DNA from 3 places in the Crassaminicella indica genome. Region 3 is predicted to be linked to each of the others. Evidence: a T-box and tRNA genes for the amino acid it is inferred to sense, from the RefSeq annotation. Region 3 holds a T-box; the other regions hold tRNA genes.
The links. A T-box is a leader RNA that pairs with one kind of tRNA and senses whether it is charged. The one in region 3 lies ahead of leuS (leucine--tRNA ligase), so its partner is inferred to be a tRNA-Leu.
Positions count from the first base shown of each region.

Region 1 (6,247 bases), 170 kb from region 3:
TAAATGGCTGAAAGATCCTAAATATAGTGATGAAGGTGAATTTTTAAGAGATATTCCTTTTCCTGAGACAAAGGCATATGTAAAAAAGGTTATGAAAAGTTATAAGGTTTATAGGATTATATATAGATAACAGGATATAACTTGTTATCTATATATTTATATAGGGATATAAGGATTTTGTTGAATAAAGTCTACAAGTAATTTATAATGATTATGTTAAACAAATCATACATACAAATAATAAATATAGGGGAGAAGTAATGAGTCAAGAATATTTAGGAAGTATTACGCTGCTAGTTTTATTGATACTAGCTATGGTGGGGAAAAACAATTCTTTAGCTTTAGCTGTAAGTGGGTTAATATTTTTGTTGTTATTAGGGAAAATGGGAGAAGAGGTAAAAGGTTTTTCTCACTCTATATTAATGTTTTTAAATAATTATGGATTAAAGATAGGTGTTATTATATTGATGATGGGTGTTCTTGCACCATTTGCATTAGGAGAATTAGATATTATATCAATGCTTTATAGCTTTAAAACTTATAAGGGATTTATAGGGATTGTTGCAGGGATACTAGTAGCTATATTAGGATCACGAGGAGGATATTTGCTTGATGTAGAACCTACTATTGTTACATCTGTAGTGATTGGAACTATATTTGGAATTGTAGTTTTTAAAGGTTATCCAGTTGGACCACTTATTGGATCAGGTATTGCATATTTTATGATTTATATAATAGAAATTTTCATGAAAAAATAGAAAGGAATGAGATTAAATGAAACATATGACAAGCCTTGAGGATATTAAAGACATAAAAATTAGTAAAGAAAGGTTAATACACTCAAGTAATCATGAAGAAATTCTATCAGGACTTACTACAGATGTTTATTTTTTAAGAACATTAGATATTTTAAGATATATGAAGCTTGATACAGAGATTGTAACAGCTGAAATTTTTGCTAGAAAACCCGGTATATTTGTAGGTATAGAAGAAGTAAAAAATATGTTAAAGGATAAGGCTGTTGAAGTATGGGCTATAGAAGAAGGAGAAGAATTTGAAGCAAAAGATACTTTAGTTAGAATTAAGGGTCCATATAAAGAGTTTGGTGTTTTGGAAACGGCAATGCTTGGGAGTCTAGCAAGTGCTAGTGGATGGGCTACGGCAGCAAGAAGAATAAAAGAAGCATGTGGAGAAAAGACTTTTCTTTGTTTTGGTGCAAGACATGTGCATCCAGCAGTTGCACCAGTAATGGAAAGAGCTGCTTTAATTGGAGGAGCAAATGGTGTAAGCTGTGTATTAGCAGCAAAGATTATGAACATAGAAGCATCAGGAACACTTCCTCATGCAGCTATGTTGATAGCGGGAGATACACTTGATGTTGCAAAGGTTTATGATGAAGTTACGCCAGAGTCTCATAAAAGGATTGTGCTAGTAGATACATTCAAAGATGAAGTCGAGGAAAGTTTACGTATTGCAAAAGCTTTAGGAGATAAGCTATTTGGTATTCGATTAGATACACCAAGTGAAAGAGGAGGAGTTACTCCTTATCTTGTAAGAGAATTAAGAAGCAAACTGGATATTAATGGATATAATCATGTTAAAATATTTGTATCTGGAGGATTGACACCAGAGAAAATTAGAATATTATCTGAAGCTGGTGCAGATTCTTTTGGAGTAGGTAGTTATATATCAGGGGCTCCTGCAATTGATATGACTATGGATATAAAAGAAGTAGGAGGAGAAGCTGTTGCCAAAAGAGGAAGAATTCCAGGGATAGTTGAAAATAGCAAATTAAAGAGAATTCTTTAGATAAAATGTGGAGGAATTTTGGTGAATGGAATAAAAAATGTACTATGCTTTTTCTTTATTATGATTATTTTATCAGGATGTATGGATAAGAATATAGAAATGGAACAAAATGAAAATGAGCCTGTGCAAATAGGAAAACCAGTATTTGGTGGTGAATTATCTATTCCTATCATTCAGTTTGATACATTAAATCCTATTTTAAATGATAATAAAAGTGTTTATTATTTAAATAAATTGATTTATGAGGGCTTAATAAGGCTAGATAAAAATTTAGATGCTAAGCCTGTATTGGCTGAGAGCTGGAATGTTTCAGATGATGGAAAGGAATGGATTTTCAAATTAAGAGATGATGTGTTTTGGCATGATGGAAAGCCTTTTACATCAGAGGATGTAAAATTTACAATTGATTCTATGAAGATTAATATAATTGGAAAAGAGTCTATATATAATGAACTTGTAAAGCATATAAAAAATACTAAGATTTTAAGTAAAGATAGTATAAAGATTGAATTTGATAATGCAATGAACAGTTGGATTGAGTTGTTTACTTTTCCAATTATTCCAAAACATCAGTTTCAAACAACTAGAAGGGTATACGATGCAGTTAATATAAAGCCTATTGGAACAGGTCCTTATAAGGTTGAAGCTTATAATAAATTTAAAAGTATAAAGTTAATTGCAAACGATGCTTATTGGGGGAAAAAGCCTTATATTGCTTCAATTATTGCAAAACGTGTGCCGGATAAAGAGGCTGCGTTAACTCTTGTTGAAGCAGGTGAGCTTGATGGGGCATCAGCAACGAATTTTGATTGGGAAAAGTATAGTGAAAATAAGTCTTTAAAGATTTATGAATATGTAACAAAGGAATATGAGTTTTTAGGATTTAATTTTCGCAATAAAATGCTTCAAGATAAAAATATTAGAAAAGCATTAGGATATGGTATTGATAGACATGCCATTATAAATGAAGTATATTTAGGTCATGCTACTGTAGTAGATGCACCTGTTTATCCAGATAGCTATTTATATGATGAGGAAGAAAAAAAGTTTGGAAAAGATCTATTGATAGCAAGAAAGCTATTAAAAGAATCTGGTTGGGAAAATAGAGATAAAGATGTATGGTTTGAAAATGAATTAGGTCAAGAACTTAGGTTGCATTTACTTGTAAATAGAGATAATGCTCAAAGATTGAAAGCTGCTAAAATGATTTCAGATCAGCTTAAAGAAATAGGGATAGATATTATTATTGATCCAGTTGACTGGAAAGAATATGAGAGAAGAGTAAGAAAAGGCCAGTTTGATATTGCTTTAGGTGGTTGGCAATTATCTGATATACCAGATCTTCGTTTTATTTTTCATTCAAGCTTTATAGGAAATACAAACTTTATTAGGTATAGTAATCCTGATTTAGATAAACTATTGAATGAAGCTGCTTTTATAAAGAATAAACAATTGAAAAAAAAGAAATATAAAGAGATACAACATTTTGTAGTAGATGATTTGCCATACTTTAGTTTATATTTTAAAAATAGTTCAATTATCATGAAGCAATATGTTAAAGGAGATATACTTCCTAAACCAAATAATATATATAATAATATAGAAAGCTGGTATATGAAAAAATAGAGTCTAGATATTCATTAGTCATGACAAACGCATTTAATTATTTTTGATTAAATAATTATATTTTTCTAATTGAATAGATTTAGAAATGCGTTTGTTTTGACTATGGGATTATAGGATATTGACAATGAATAGGCATGATGCTATACTGATATAGTAATATGCGAGAGTGCTGGAATAGGCAGACAGGCACGTTTGAGGGGCGTGTGTCGATTGGCGTACGGGTTCAAGTCCCGTCTCTCGCACCAAAAATTGTTAGCTACTCAATTATGAGTAGTTTTTTTTTACCAATTTTATTTTTTTATTCAATGAAGGATTTTATGTTTTTATGTAGAAATGTATTAAAGGCATATATAACGGCAATAATTATTAAGGGTAAACAGATGCTCATGTATATAATAATGTTATAGGGGGATCACAAATGATTAAATTTATGAAATATTTCTGTTTGATGGTATTGTGTAATTTGCTGATGATTTCTTTTGTCTATGGAGAAGGGAAAAACGATGGTATAGTAATAGGGAATCATGTAAATGTTAGACAGGAACCTAAAATGACATCAGCTGTTTTAAGTACTTTAAGGTTAGGAGAATATGTACATATTCTAAAAAACAGTGGAGAATGGTATGGTATAGCATTAGGTGATGGAAAGCTTGGATGGGTACATAATCAATTAGTTATTGTTGTAGATAAGGAAAAAGATTTTATTAAAAAAGGGATTGTAACAGCTAATGCTTTAAATATCCGACAACAGCCAGATATTGCTTCAAGTAGTATAGGAAAGTTATTTGCTGGTACAGAAGTAACAATAATAGATCAAAAATCGGATTGGTATGGCATTGATATTGACAGAGGCAAAGGTTGGGTTCATTCAGATTATATAAAGATAAAGCCTAATTATAAAATAGCAAAGATTACAGGAAATCATGTGAATGTAAGAAAAGCTCCTTCTTATACAGGAGAAATTGTAGGAACTTTAAATTTGGATAACTATGTGCAGGTAAAAGATTTTAAAGATGATTGGTTTAATATTATTCTGAAAGAGAATCGAGAAGGTTGGGTATATAAAGATTATTTAACTATTGTATTAAAAGATGTATCTGCTTCAAGAGGTAAGGACAGGTCTTCTTTAGGTATGAAGGTAGCAACTATTGCTAATGCTCAATTAGGTAAAAAATATGTATATGGAGCTAGTGGACCTAATACTTTTGATTGTTCAGGATTTACATCTTATGTATACAGAAAAATAGGAATAAAGCTTCCTAGAACATCTAGAGGACAAGCGACAGTGGGACAAAAAGTATCAAAGAGTGATTTAAGAATAGGTGATTTGGTATTCTTTGATACGAATGGGTCTAATAATGGGAAAATTAGTCATGTAGGTATATATATAGGGAATGGAAAGTTTATACATGCATCTTCAGGAAGGAAAAGAATTCTTATAACAGATTTAAATAATGATTCTTATTATAAAAGAGCATATGTTAAAGCTAGAAGATTGTTCTAAAAAACCCTACTGTTTTTACAGTAGGGTTTCAAAATTTTTTGTAGAAGTTATATGGTCATAGCTTTTTTTAAATTGCAGAACTTTATCTACATAGTTTTTGGTTTCTTTGAAAGGTGGAACGCCTTTATATTTATCTACGTTATTAGGACCAGCGTTATACGCAGCTAAAGCTAGTTTTGTATTTCCATTATATCTTGTCAACATGCTACGTAAATATTTAGTACCCCCATAGATATTTTGTACAGGGTCTAAAGGATTTGTGATACCTAGCCCTAAAGATGTTTGAGGCATTAACTGCATAAGTCCTTGTGCACCTGCTTTAGATAGAGCGCTTTTATTAAAATTTGACTCTGCTTTAATGACAGCTTTTACTAAATTTGGGTCGACATTAAATTTTTTAGAAGCAGCTTCAATGAGAGAATCATATGCAGTAGAAGAGATATCTTGAGATTTCACATTTTGGATTTTTTCATTTAGTATATCATTAAAATCTGATGTGGCTTTGTGTTTATTTAAATTTATATTAATAGGTAATCTACTTTGAATTTGAGCTATTTTATGATCAAGTATTTTTTGAATAAGATTATTAGGCATGGCAAAGACTCCTTTTCATATAATATAAAAAAATATACTATATTAAGTATCGGATATATTTTATATTTGTTTAGAAGAAAATGTAATTCATTAGAAATTATTTATGATTTGTAATATAGAAAAATGAAAAAAGAATAAGAATTATTCTTGAATCAAAAGGAAATAACATTTAGTTTGTAGAAAATATTCTTTAAAGGGGGCGAAGAAATGAGACAAACAAGAGTGAAGATTCGAAGAAAAAGTATGGGAAAAAAAATTACTTTTACAATTATAATTATATTTTTATTTAGTTTGTCTATATTAATAGGCTATTTAGGTACGAAATATGTGATTCTGCCGATGATTTCTTCTAATGAAATAGGAATAGAAAAAAATAATAAAAATAAAGGAATAAAAAAAGTAGTTAAAATGCAAGAAGAAATATCAGAAGCATCTAAGGAAGAATCAGAAAAAAACAATAAAACAAAAAAGATAGATAAAGCTACAAATGAAGGATATACAAATACCTTTGAAATAGAAGGAATTGATATATATAGTGTTCAAGTTGGAAGCTTTAAGACAAAACAAAATGCACTATCTTTAGTTAAGGAATTGAATAGCAAGGATATAGGAGCCTATATTTGGGATAATGATGGATATAAAGTAATAACTATGTCAATGTTAGATAGGAAAAGTATTGATAATATTCTACCAAATATTAAAAAACAATATACA
Region 1 is NZ_CP078093.1:2,172,009-2,178,255, forward strand. Features, by position in the region: gene KVH43_RS10220 (lytic transglycosylase domain-containing protein) at 1-130, shown strand, start outside; gene KVH43_RS10225 (DUF441 domain-containing protein) at 261-758, shown strand; gene KVH43_RS10230 (nicotinate phosphoribosyltransferase) at 775-1,809, shown strand; gene KVH43_RS10235 (peptide ABC transporter substrate-binding protein) at 1,831-3,435, shown strand; tRNA gene KVH43_RS10240 (tRNA-Leu) at 3,596-3,680, shown strand; gene KVH43_RS10245 (C40 family peptidase) at 3,854-4,939, shown strand; gene KVH43_RS10250 (lytic transglycosylase domain-containing protein) at 4,955-5,533, opposite strand; gene KVH43_RS10255 (SPOR domain-containing protein) at 5,741-6,247, shown strand, end outside.
Region 1: it has a tRNA-Leu gene. The T-box ahead of leuS (leucine--tRNA ligase) is inferred to sense a tRNA for this amino acid. The anticodon was not compared.

Region 2 (6,247 bases), 180 kb from region 3:
TTGTATTACTATTCAAGATTTGGCTTATTTAATTTATTTAAATGCTAATAAAAAGAAAGATAGAAGATTGGGGAAAAGTTTATACAATTACTTCGGAAGAAAAGAACACTCATTTGATAGTTTTAAAAGATATATGGAGAGAAATAATAATGAAATTCCTAAATATATTGAATTTGAAAATATTAGAATAGGAAATTACAATCAATTAGTTGAAGGATATGCTGAGTTTTATAGTAAAGAGAGTTTTGGTAGTAAGGAAGAAATAGAAGAAGAAATAGTAAATGTGGCAAGAAATAATCCAGCTACATGTTTAAATTGCTTATATTCAAGGATACATGAAAGAAATGTTGATTACAATAATAGAATTTGTAGCCTAAATTATAATTTATCTGATGATAAATGCTTAGAAGTAAGAGAAGATTTTTCAGAAAATATAAGGAAAAGAACAGTAGAAGATTAGTTAAATTTTAATAATAGTAAATGTGCAATAGATACTATGAAAACCTCCATCTATATATGAGATGGAGGCTATTTTACAGTTAAGTTTATTATTCACTAAAAGCTTCAGTAGATTCAACCTTCTCTGTACATCCACAAGGAGGTTTTTTGTTGATTTGATCTGGGAATAATTGTGGAAATGTTGAACATATTGGAGCAGTTTCAGCTGAAAGCTTAGGGAATCCAGTAGATAGTACACATAACTGAACTGGAACAACAATTTTTTTCTCGCAAGTTACACATAAAGCGATAATTAGATTTGCTTTTACAGTACCAGTTACAGGACAGATTACAATGTCTCTCATAATACTATTGGTTGCTAGTCTTGTTTCGCAGCTTAAATTGCAGAATTCAGCAAAGCGTGGAAGAAATGCCGTATTAAAAACAGATGGCATACATAATTCGAAGAAATTGGTTAAAACAAGAGGTGCACATTCTCTTGCGATTGGTACATTTGTATATAGTGTAACTTGACATTCTTTATCACAATCATCAGTAAATAATGCATCTATTTCTACAACCACATCACCTGTGATTTTAACATTTTGAGTACCAAAGATAGGGGTACCCTTAAATTCTTCATCACAATCTCTTGTATTGGTATATAATATTTTTTCAGAAGCAGTTCCATCAGGACCTATTACAGTAATAGGTTTTCCATTTCCGTCTTCTACAAATTCTGCTCCAGAAATGGTTGTTAAAGGCTTTACAATCAAGTTTCTCTCATCATTAATATCAGCTGGATTGAAGAATTTTCTACATCTGATATCTAAAATTCTAGTAATCCTTGCTCCTCTTCCTAAAGCAGGTTTGAATTCTTGACCTGAAATAGTTCTTAATCCTTGCAAATTAAATAATGCAGCATCGTAAACTTTTTGAACATATAAGGATTCAGCCCGAACCTTTCTAAGTGTTCCATCAAATTCACAACCAGTATTTGCAGTACAGCATTTATCTGTAAGGGACATGGTAAGTGGTCCTGAATTTTGATTACATGTCATAGTTGTAACCCCCTTTTATTTTTCTTGTAAATGTCTTTTACACTGCTAGTATATTCATGCGAAAAATCATCTGTTACACTTTTAATACAAATTTGTCATATATTCTTATGTACTTCAATATGATAATAAGAAAGAAGCTTTTAATTTTGACTAATTTGTATTTAGGATGGTGAGAGTATGTCCTTTGCAAATCAAAGAAATATTTTAATTCACGATCGTCTAGGAAATTTATATAATTTCCGATGGCATGAAGAAAAAATTATATATACATATTTTGACAAGTATTTAAAGGAATATGAATCAGATACACTTGTTGATGATTGTACATTAGAATATGATGCAGTCATAGATGAAGAAAATAATGTATATTTTGCATACCACAGAAAAGATGGAAAACTGGTTTTAATGTTTTTGAAAAACGGTTTTTGGCATAAAAATCTTTTAGGAGGAGATAGAACTTTAAATATTTTCAATCTAAATTTATTCATATATAATCAACAAGTACATATGATTTATTGTATACCTGCAAATGAAAATAATATGTGTTATAGAATATATCACCATTATTATAAGAACCAAGAGTGGAAAACATTTGTTGTGCAGGATATTAAAAGAAAAAAATTATTAAATCCATTTCAAATTATACAAAATGAAAAGAATTTAATAATAGGATTTTATGATTTTTTAAATGATGAAGAACAAATATACATCAAGGAATTTGATCAAAAAAATGAACAGTGGCAAAATGCTCTGCAACTTACTTCAAGCAAGAAAGAAAAATTATATCTAGATATGTTCATGACAAAAAATAAAATTTTACATATTACATATTCAGAATATTTCCAAGGAAATCTTGTTATTAAATATGAAAAATATAAATTTGAAAATAATAAAGCAATAAGACTAATAGAAAAGGTCTTATCCAATCCTTCTAATTGTTCAAATGCTACTTTTATTCAGCAAGATGAAAAGCTTTGGATTGTATGGACGGAGTATGAACAGGTAGTTAGTTGTTTTACAGAGGATGATGGTGAAAATTGGAGCAAACCATACTTGTGGAAAGAATCAAAAAAAATAGATTTTTTCAGGTATAAGTTTAATACAAATGATGAGGATATAAAGAAGGATTATCAGTTTAACTATACTTTTGGGAAAGGTTATCCTGAATTTTCATTTATAGGATTTGGGCCTCTTGAAAATGTAGAGATAATTCCTCGGAAAATAAATTCTAATAAAAATATTAAGGATATAGTAAAGGGGCAAGAAATAAAAGATCAAGAAATACAGATAAAAAAAGAAAAGTTTTTTAAAAAAGAGTTATATGAATTACAAAAAAGTATAAAGATATTAGAGGATAAATTAAAAAGCGTTGAAGATTTAGAAGAAAGGTTGAAAACGATAGAAGAAAAAATTACAAGTGTTGAGAATTTAGAAGAAAGAATAAAAAATATAGAAGAGTATTTTAAGAGAAGAAGGAGAGGATTATTTAGATAGAAAGAAATAAAAAAGGATAGCTAACAAGGGTAAGGGATATAATTTCCTTACCTTTTTTTAAATTGTGATAACAATTTGATTAATATAAAAAAGGATTCTAACGTAAGCTAGAATCCTTAATTCAATGGTGCCGAAGGTGGGACTCGAACCCACACGGAGTCGCCCCCACCGGATTTTGAGTCCGGCGCGTCTGCCAATTCCACCACTTCGGCTTATCTTGTGACAAGAATTATAATAACACAAATCGAAAAGGAATGCAACAATATATTAAAAAAAATATAAAAGAAGTTTAAAGTTATTATTATGTAAAAAATGTTAAAAATAAATGAAAATTCTGGCTGTTTCTTGAAGAATGCAAAGGATTATGGTAAACTCATTTTATGATAAAAATTTAGAGATGAGCATAATTAATAAAATTGCCGTAGGCAAAAAAATATAATGACAAAATTATGTAGATTTCTAAGAGTAAAATATAAAAAATGCAAAAGTAAGAAATTGGAAAATAAAAATAGACATAGCTATAGTGTGAAAAGAAAAATTGAATTTAAATTAAACTTTAAGTTATGCTACTTTTTTATATCCCGTTAGGGATTTAAGCTTGTCGATGCATCCATCTTTAATAGAGCACTAGCTAAAGCAAGTAAAGATATCTCCTTAGCCTCTAGAGAGTAGTCTTATTATGATAAGATAAAATTGTCGAGGGGGAAAAGATTATGTCAAGCAAAAGAAAATGAAAAAAGTGGTAAAGGAGTTTTTTTGAAGATGGGATTCAAGAAGAAAAATGAAAATAGTATTGTATTATGCAAAAAAATTCAAATACACCCTACAAAAGGACAAATAGCAGATATAGAAAGAGATAGCTTTTTATGTAAACTCCTTTATAATACTTATTTAGCTCAAAGAAAAGAATATTATACTTGTTACAATAAAAACATGAAAATGACAGAACAGAGAAGTCAAATTAAGCTACTACGTGAGCAAAATACAGATTATGCAAAAGTATATGCAAAACATCTTCATGCAGTTTGTATGGATTTAGCAGTAGATTATGATAATTGTGTTAAAAAAAGAAGTAAAGGAGAAAAAACTAGACTTCCTCGATATAAGGATAAGGATTATTTTTATCCACTTAAAACACCTAAACAATATGTGAAAATAAAAGAAGATAGAATTAAATTAGGTTTTTATGAAATAAAAGTAGATGTTAATGAAATACCAACAAATTATGGAGAGGTTTGGATTATTAAAGCTAGAAACAAATATTTAATTTCTGTGTCTTATGAAGTTAACAAAAAAGAAAACAATAACAATAATATTTTGGCAATAGATTTAGGGATTTCTAAATTTGCAACAGGTATAAATCAAAATGGAGAAGTTATTGAAATTATAAACCCAAGATATGATAAGTATTGGAATAAAAAAATAGATAAAATAAGGTCAATGAGAGATACAAAGAAAAAGGGTAGTGGAAGATATAAAAAATTAACTAAGACTTTAAAAAGATTATATGAGAAAAGAAGGAAACAACAAGAGCATTTTATTCATACTATAACAAAATATTTAGTCTTAAATAATAAAGAATTAATTCTTGGAGATTTATCACAAGAGCAAATGATTAAAAAATCAAATTTAATAAAATTAAACAGAAGTATAAAAGAAAATTGGGGGTTAGGTAAATTCAAGACATTTTTAACATACAAGGCAAAATTACATGATGTTAAAGTGGTTTATATAAATGAAGCTTATACCTCTAAAACTTGTTCAAATTGTGGTAATCGAAAGAGCATGGAATTATCAAAAAGAGTTTATAAGTGTACGTGTGGTATGACATTAGATAGAGATATTAATTCAAGTATTAATATTTTTAATAAACACAATAAAAATAAAGCACTGAATTATAAGAATATAAACCAAGTAACTACTCTACATTTTCATTTTGGAAAATTAGTTGCTTGATTTTAAGAAAGGAAGTGAACAAAAGTACCGTTGGCTTGCGGTATAGCATTGTAGAGAAATGCTATTATGTACACTAATATTTGTAAAAATATTGAGTGTATGAATAAAATCTATAATTTTCATATATTTATTAAGATTTTTATAGATTTTATAAAGCTGAAAGTAGTGGATCCAATTACTCATGGAGTTATTGGTCTTGCAATATCTGCATATAGTGGAGATCCAGTAGCATTTACGAATCCTGTTTCATTAGGTTGTGCACTTGGAGCAATGTCTCCAGATATTGATATTATTGCAAAACTAAAGGGAGATTATGTTTATTTGAAGCATCATAGAGGGATATCCCATTCTATACCTGCTCTTTTTATTCTTGCAGGAATAATTACAGCAGGATTATCATTATTCTTTGCAGATTTTCAATTTTTAAGAGTTTTTATATGGACGCTGATGGGTTGCTTGTCTCATACATTATTTGATATTTTGAATTCATATGGAGCTAAGTTATTTATGCCTTTTACTAAGAGAAAATTTATGCTGGGGATTCTTATGCTTTATGATCCTGTTATTACAGTGTTGTGTTTTTTATTAATATTTGTAAAGGAAAAAACAATTGCTTTTTATTTATGTATTACGACAAGTTTTTTTGTATATCTAGGCTTAAGGTGGTTGATGAAGCAGTATGCCGAAAAAAAAGTAAAAAATTATTATCGCCACGGATATAAAATTTGCAGTGTAAATATTTTGCCAGCTCTTATGGCTTATCATAAATGGGATTTTATTGTAAGCACGAATAATTATAATATTGTAGGGCAAGTAAATTTATTTAATGGAAAAATAATTGAAAGAAAAAAATTAAAGAAATTAGAAGATGAAGAAGTTAAAATGTTCAAGGAAACAAATATTGGGAAATATTTTAGAGAGTTTACTCCTATTTATCATGTAATAAAATCGGAAGAAATGGACAATATAGTATTTAAGTTTATTGATTTACGTTATTTTTTAAGAAATGATTTTATGCATCATGCTACGGTAATTTATGACCGCGAAAAAAATATCATTCAATCATTTTTTCATCCTTATCATATTGATAAAAGTATTCCTGTGGCAGAAATGGACTAAAAGTGGCGTAGCTTGCGTCACTTTTTTTATATATTTGAAAAAATAGGGAACTTTATATAAGCTATAATCGTCTAAAAAGAGAATTGCTGTAAGAAGAAAGGAGGGACGTATTATGATTAAAACTGTAAACGAACTAATCGATCAAAGTCAACAAGGCGATATTAAAAGCTTTGAAGCTT
Region 2 is NZ_CP078093.1:2,160,013-2,166,259, forward strand. Features, by position in the region: gene KVH43_RS10170 (hypothetical protein) at 1-460, shown strand, start outside; gene KVH43_RS10175 (hypothetical protein) at 549-1,499, opposite strand; gene KVH43_RS10180 (hypothetical protein) at 1,677-2,993, shown strand; tRNA gene KVH43_RS10185 (tRNA-Leu) at 3,119-3,205, opposite strand; gene KVH43_RS10190 (RNA-guided endonuclease InsQ/TnpB family protein) at 3,756-4,949, shown strand; gene KVH43_RS10195 (metal-dependent hydrolase) at 5,016-6,068, shown strand; gene KVH43_RS10200 (RNA polymerase sigma factor) at 6,181-6,247, shown strand, end outside.
Region 2: it has a tRNA-Leu gene. The T-box ahead of leuS (leucine--tRNA ligase) is inferred to sense a tRNA for this amino acid. The anticodon was not compared.

Region 3 (6,247 bases):
AGGCGGTGCTGCAAAAAGAATAAATAATCTTGCTGTATCTGCTCCATATTTTTCTATTATTTCTTTAGGGCTGACAACATTTCCTTTCGATTTTGACATCTTAGCTCCATCTTTTAGAACCATTCCTTGAGTAAGAAGATTTTTAAAAGGCTCTGAAACAGGTGAATATCCTAAATCATTTAATACCTTTGTAAAAAATCTAGCGTAAAGAAGATGTAAAATCGCATGCTCTACCCCACCAATATATTGATCTACATCCATCCAGTATTTTGCTTTATCGTATCCAAATACAGCTTCACTATTTGAAGGATCTGTATATCTCAAAAAATACCATGAAGAATCTACAAATGTATCCATTGTATCCGTTTCTCTTGTAGCATCTTTACCACATTTTGGACACTTTGTATGAATGAATTCCTTGCTAGTCGTTAAAGGTGATTCACCCTTTCCAGAAAAAACTACATCTGTTGGTAACATCACTGGTAAATCTTTCTCATCAACTGGAACAGATCCACAATCTTTACAATTAACAATTGGTATTGGTGTTCCCCAATATCTTTGTCTTGAGATTAACCAATCTCTTAATCTAAAGTTTATAGTTTTTTTACCTAATCCTTCTTTTTCAAGATAATCAGATATTTGTACCAAAGCTTCTTTACTATCCATTCCATCAAATTTTCCTGAGTTAACCATAACCCCTTCATTAGTATAAGCCTTATCTAGGTTGTAAACATCTACACTATCATCTTTTGGTTTAATAACAGGAACAATTTCAAGATCATATTTTTTAGCAAACTCAAAATCTCTCTCATCATGAGCAGGAACAGCCATAATAGCTCCTGTACCATAATCCATTAAAACATAGTTTGCAATATAGATAGGGATATTCTTTCCTGTTAAAGGATTTACAGCATATTTTCCTATAAACATACCTTCTTTTTCTACATTTGTTGCTGTTCTTTCTATTTCTGAAAGGTATTGAAGCTTTTCTACAAACTCTTTAACGCTTTTTTCGTATTCAGTACCTTTTGTAAGCTCTGTTACATATGGATGTTCAGGAGCTAGTACCATATAAGTAACACCATAAATTGTATCTGGTCTAGTTGTAAACACATTTAATATTTTATCCGAATCATCTATTTTGAACTCAACTTCTGCTCCCACACTTTTTCCTATCCAATTTTTCTGCATAGTTTTTACTTTTTCAGGCCAGCCTTTCAGCTTTTCTATATCTTCTAATAATTTTTCAGCATAATCTGTAATTTTAAAATACCATTGTTCTAGATCTTTTTTTCCTACTAAGCTATCACAACGTTCACAATGTCCACCTACTACCTGTTCATTAGCCAATACGGTTTCACAAGAAGGACACCAGTTTACAGGGTATTTTTTCTTATAAACAAGTCCTTTTTTATAAAATTGCAAGAAAATCCATTGTGTCCATTTATAATAATCTGGATGACAAGTAGCTACTTCTCTATTCCAATCATAACTAATCCCTAACTCCTTTAATTGTCTTCTCATTTCTTCAATGTTTTCCCAAGTCCATTTATTAGGGTGAATACCATGTTTTATGGCTGCATTCTCAGCAGGTAGTCCAAAAGAATCCCATCCCATTGGATGAAGTACATTAAAACCTTTCATTTTCTTAAATCTCGCTATAACATCTCCAATAGAATAGTTTCTTACATGTCCCATATGAAGTTTTCCTGATGGATATGGGAACATCTCCAATACATAATATTTTTCTTTTTCATTTTCAACAGTTTCAAACATTTTATTTTTTTCCCAATAATCTTGCCATTTCTTTTCAATTTGACTAAAATCATATTTTGGCATATACAAATCCTCCTATGTATTTAATTTTTAAAATAATCTTGGAAAATAAAAAAGTACCCTGGAAAATTCTTATCCCTATATAGGGACGAGGAATTCCCCGCGGTACCACCCTAATTGACAATTATGTCCACTTATTGGTTTCTAAAGGTAACCAACCTATTTAAATTGAGGCAAGTTCAATAACTTACTTTATCGATTCGCACCATCCATCGACTCTCTGAAAAAGCTATATTATTTACTACTCCTCTATACGAATATTGATTTTTTGTAATAGGTCTTAGAATTTTATAACTATTATAATGGCTTTTTTACAGATTGTCAACATTTACATGCAATGCATCTTTCCATACTCTTTCTATATTATAAAAGCTTCTTTCTTCTTCAATGAAAAGATGTACTACTACATTTATATAATCTAACAAAATCCATCTACCACTAGCATAACCTTCTTTATGGTCTAATATAACTCCATTTTCTTTCATTTTATCTTCAATTTCATCAGCAATAGCCTTTACCTGACGGGTTGATGTTCCATGAGCTATTACAAAATAATCTGTAAAGCTTGAGATATTCCTAATATCTAATATCTCAATATCTTGTCCTTTTTTATTGTCTATACTCTTTGCAATCTCAAAAGCAATTTTTTTTGATGTTTCGATCATATATAACCTCCTAAAATCTTATATTACAAGGAAATTGCTGTTTTATTTTTTCATATCATTTCCAATAATAATTGTAATATCAGCTTTTGTATCTGTATTTATACCCTTTTCTATTTCCTTAATATTTAATAGCTCTGCAATATTTTTTGCATCACTATCTTTATTATTTCTATTATAGATATGAGTTTGTCCATATTTTATACCTGCTACATTACCTATATTTACAACTTTATATCCCTTTTCTTTTAGCATATTAGCTGTTTTTGTAGCAATTCCATTTATATTTGATCCATTTAAAACTTCTACTGTAACTTTATCTTTCGTATACTCTTTATTCTCATGAGCATCTATATTTTGATCTTGTGCATCCTTTCCCCTAAAAATTTGATCTACAATTGTTTTTACTCCATTCATATCAGGAATATAATACCATAATCCGTTTATCAATTTTGGTTCTCCAGGTATTGTTATCATATTAATATCTTCCATCTTTATATCCCTAGCTTTAAATGCATAAGAACTCATCGTTGTAATAGGCATATTTGTATCTACATAAGCTTTAAAGGTTCTCAATAGATTTGGTAATTTTGTAATGATTCTAGGAGATAACAATTTATCCGCTAATGCCATTAAAAAATCATGTTGGGCATTAATTCTACCTAAATCTTGATTTTTATATCCCTTTCTAAATCTTAAAAACTGCATTGCTTTATTACTATCTAATACTTGTCTTCCTTTTTTTAAATTAATTTTTAGAGGTGGATCAGCCTTTGGATCATAATACTTCATATCCTGTGGCACATAAACCTCTACGCCACCTACATCGTCTACAATTTTCCCTACAGCAGCATAATTTACTTCAATATAATAGTGAACGGGTACACCTAAAAAGTCCTTTACTGCCTTCATAGCTAGATCCATACCACCATATGCATGAGCATGATTAATTTTTTCTTTTTGTCTACGACCTCTTATAACAACTCTTGTATCTCTAGGAATAGAAATGATGTCTACTTTTTTTGTGTTTGGATCAAATGTTGCAAGCATCATCGTATCTGTTCTAGCATGCTTACTGCTTTCGATATCCTTTGCATCTACACCTACTATTAAAACATTTACACGTTCTTCTTTTTCAGGCGTACCATCTTCACTTACTATTTTTTCTCCACTATATCCCTGTCCTTTAACTGTCATACTACTCATAAAAATATAAGTCCCTGTACACATAACTACAGTAAAGCAAATAAATGCAATGACTAACACTTTCAAGAATTTTTTCATATTCTCACTCCTGACGTAATTCATCTCTTCGTAATAGGAGATCATTTCTAGCAAAAATAGTGTTTAAATGCAATAACTCTCCCTTAGAAACTATATATTTTATAGTATGATTAAAAGCCATTAAAGTAGCTTTATTTAAATCTTGTAAAGCTGCTTCCCGTAAAAGTTCTACTCCATTAAAGTTTCTATTTGGCTCAATATAATCTGCTAAATATATAATTTGATCAAGGAGCGTCATGTTTTCTTTTCCCGTTGTATGAAATTTAATGGCATTAAGAATTTCATCATCTTCAATATTAAATTCTCTTTTTGCAATTTCAGCACCAACAGCTCCATGAAGTAATCCAGGTTGAAATTTAGTAACACCATCAACTAGTATACCAAACCGCTCAGCATAATTCAATAATTGTTCCGCACTCAGATTTTTTGCACAGTCATGAACAAGACCTGCTATACTTGCTTTCGTAATAGAACCATTATATATTTTCGCCAAATTTTCAGCTGTCTTTTGTACACCTAAAGAATGTAAATATCTTTTCTCTGTTAATCTACTTTTCAATATTTTCTTTATTTCATTAATTTGTAGCAATTTTTACACCTCTTTGTATAGGTTGTTTTTATATATATAATATTCTACAGGCTCAGGTAGTAAATATTTTATAGACTGTCCTTCTCTAATCCTATTTCTTATATCTGTTGAAGATATGGCTAAAGCTGGTAAATCAATTTTTTCAATAAACGCATCATACTTTTCTTTTAATTCCCTAATTTTAGCATCCACTTGAGAAGCTTCAAGACCAGGTCTTGTAGCAGCAATAAACTTGCACAGCTGTGTAAGTTTATTTACATTTTTCCATGTGTCTAATTCACAGATTGCATCTGCACCTGTAATAAAATAAATTTCTGTATCTTTACGATATATTTTTTTTAGCTTTTCAATTGTATGAATAGTATATGAAATCTCTTCATTCTCTATCTCAATTTTAGATAGTTCAAAATATGGATTGGTAATAGTTGCTAAAAGAGTCATAAAATATCTATGCTTACTATCTGTAACACATAAATTTGACTTATGTGGTGGTGTTCCTGCAGGTATAAAAACTACTTTTTCAAGCTTATACTCACATCGTATTTGCTCTGCAATCACTAAGTGTCCATAATGTATTGGGTCAAAAGTCCCTCCCATAATGCCTATTCTTTTATAATCCTTCTTTGATTGATTTGTGTTCCTGGTCGTCGACATATTATACTCCTCCAAAATGTCTCATCTAATATTATTGAATATAGCTTTCGTAACTCTATTATATATGATTATCAAATTTTGGCAATGACAAGTTTTTATATTCTATAAGAACAGATAAAAATCGAGTATATACTCGATTTTTATCTAGGGAATTCTATTTTGGGATTTTTCTTAGACTGTCTGTAAATAACAAATTTATTCCCAATAGCTTGAATAAAATGAGCTTCTGTCATTTTTGCTACTTTATTTGCTGTCTCCTTTGTATCTAAAAGGCTATTTTCAAGGATATTCACCTTTATTAATTCTCTTGCTTCAAGGGCATCATCTATTTGCTTTATAAAATTTTCTGTAATGCCACTTTTCCCAATTTGAGCAATTGGCTTCATACCATTTGCTAAGCCCTTTAAAAAACTTCTTTGTTTACCTGTTAATGTATCTACTTTTTTCATGAAAACCCTACTTTCTATTCTAATGATAAAATTCAAACTCAAAATCAAATATTTTTACTGTATCTCCATCTTCAATACCTAATTCCTTTAATTTATCAACAATGCCTTTCTTTATTAGGAAGTTTTGAAAATATCTTAACGAATCCATATCTTCAAAATTTGTTGAATAAAATAATTTTTCAATACGTTTTCCTTCTAATATATAATAATCATTTTCTTTTCTAACAATAATATCATCTTCCTTATTGTTTTCTACAGTATAATACTTGTATGTCTCTTCCTCTTCTACTAAAGGCTCCTCTTCTATCTCTTCTAACCTCTTAATAATATAACGCAACAATTCTTTTAAACCTTTACCAGTAGCTGCTGAAACAGGAAATACCTCATAACCTCTTTTATTCATTTCTGACTCAAAAGATTTAAACACTTCCTCTGACGAAATAAGATCCATCTTATTGGCCACAACAACTTGAGGTTTTTTTGAAAGCTTTTCTGTATATTGTTTTAATTCATTATTTATTTTATCAAAGTCATCTAGAGGATCTCTTCCCTCCATGCCTGAAATGTCAACAACATGCACTAATAGCTTTGTTCTCTCCACATGTCTTAAAAATTCTAGTCCTAAACCTACACCTTCATGAGCTCCTTCAATTAATCCCGGAATATCAGCCAATACAAAGCTTTTTTTATCTATTTCAACCACTCCAAGATTTGGTTTTATGGTTGTAAAATGATAATTTGCAATTTTAGGCTTTGCACTAGTAACTGTAGCT
Region 3 is NZ_CP078093.1:2,344,717-2,350,963, reverse strand. Features, by position in the region: gene leuS (leucine--tRNA ligase) at 1-1,839, opposite strand, end outside; T-box leader at 1,918-2,100, opposite strand; gene rsfS (ribosome silencing factor) at 2,148-2,501, opposite strand; gene KVH43_RS11170 (LCP family protein) at 2,544-3,782, opposite strand; gene yqeK (bis(5'-nucleosyl)-tetraphosphatase (symmetrical) YqeK) at 3,787-4,371, opposite strand; gene nadD (nicotinate-nucleotide adenylyltransferase) at 4,375-5,025, opposite strand; gene yhbY (ribosome assembly RNA-binding protein YhbY) at 5,166-5,474, opposite strand; gene obgE (GTPase ObgE) at 5,494-6,247, opposite strand, start outside.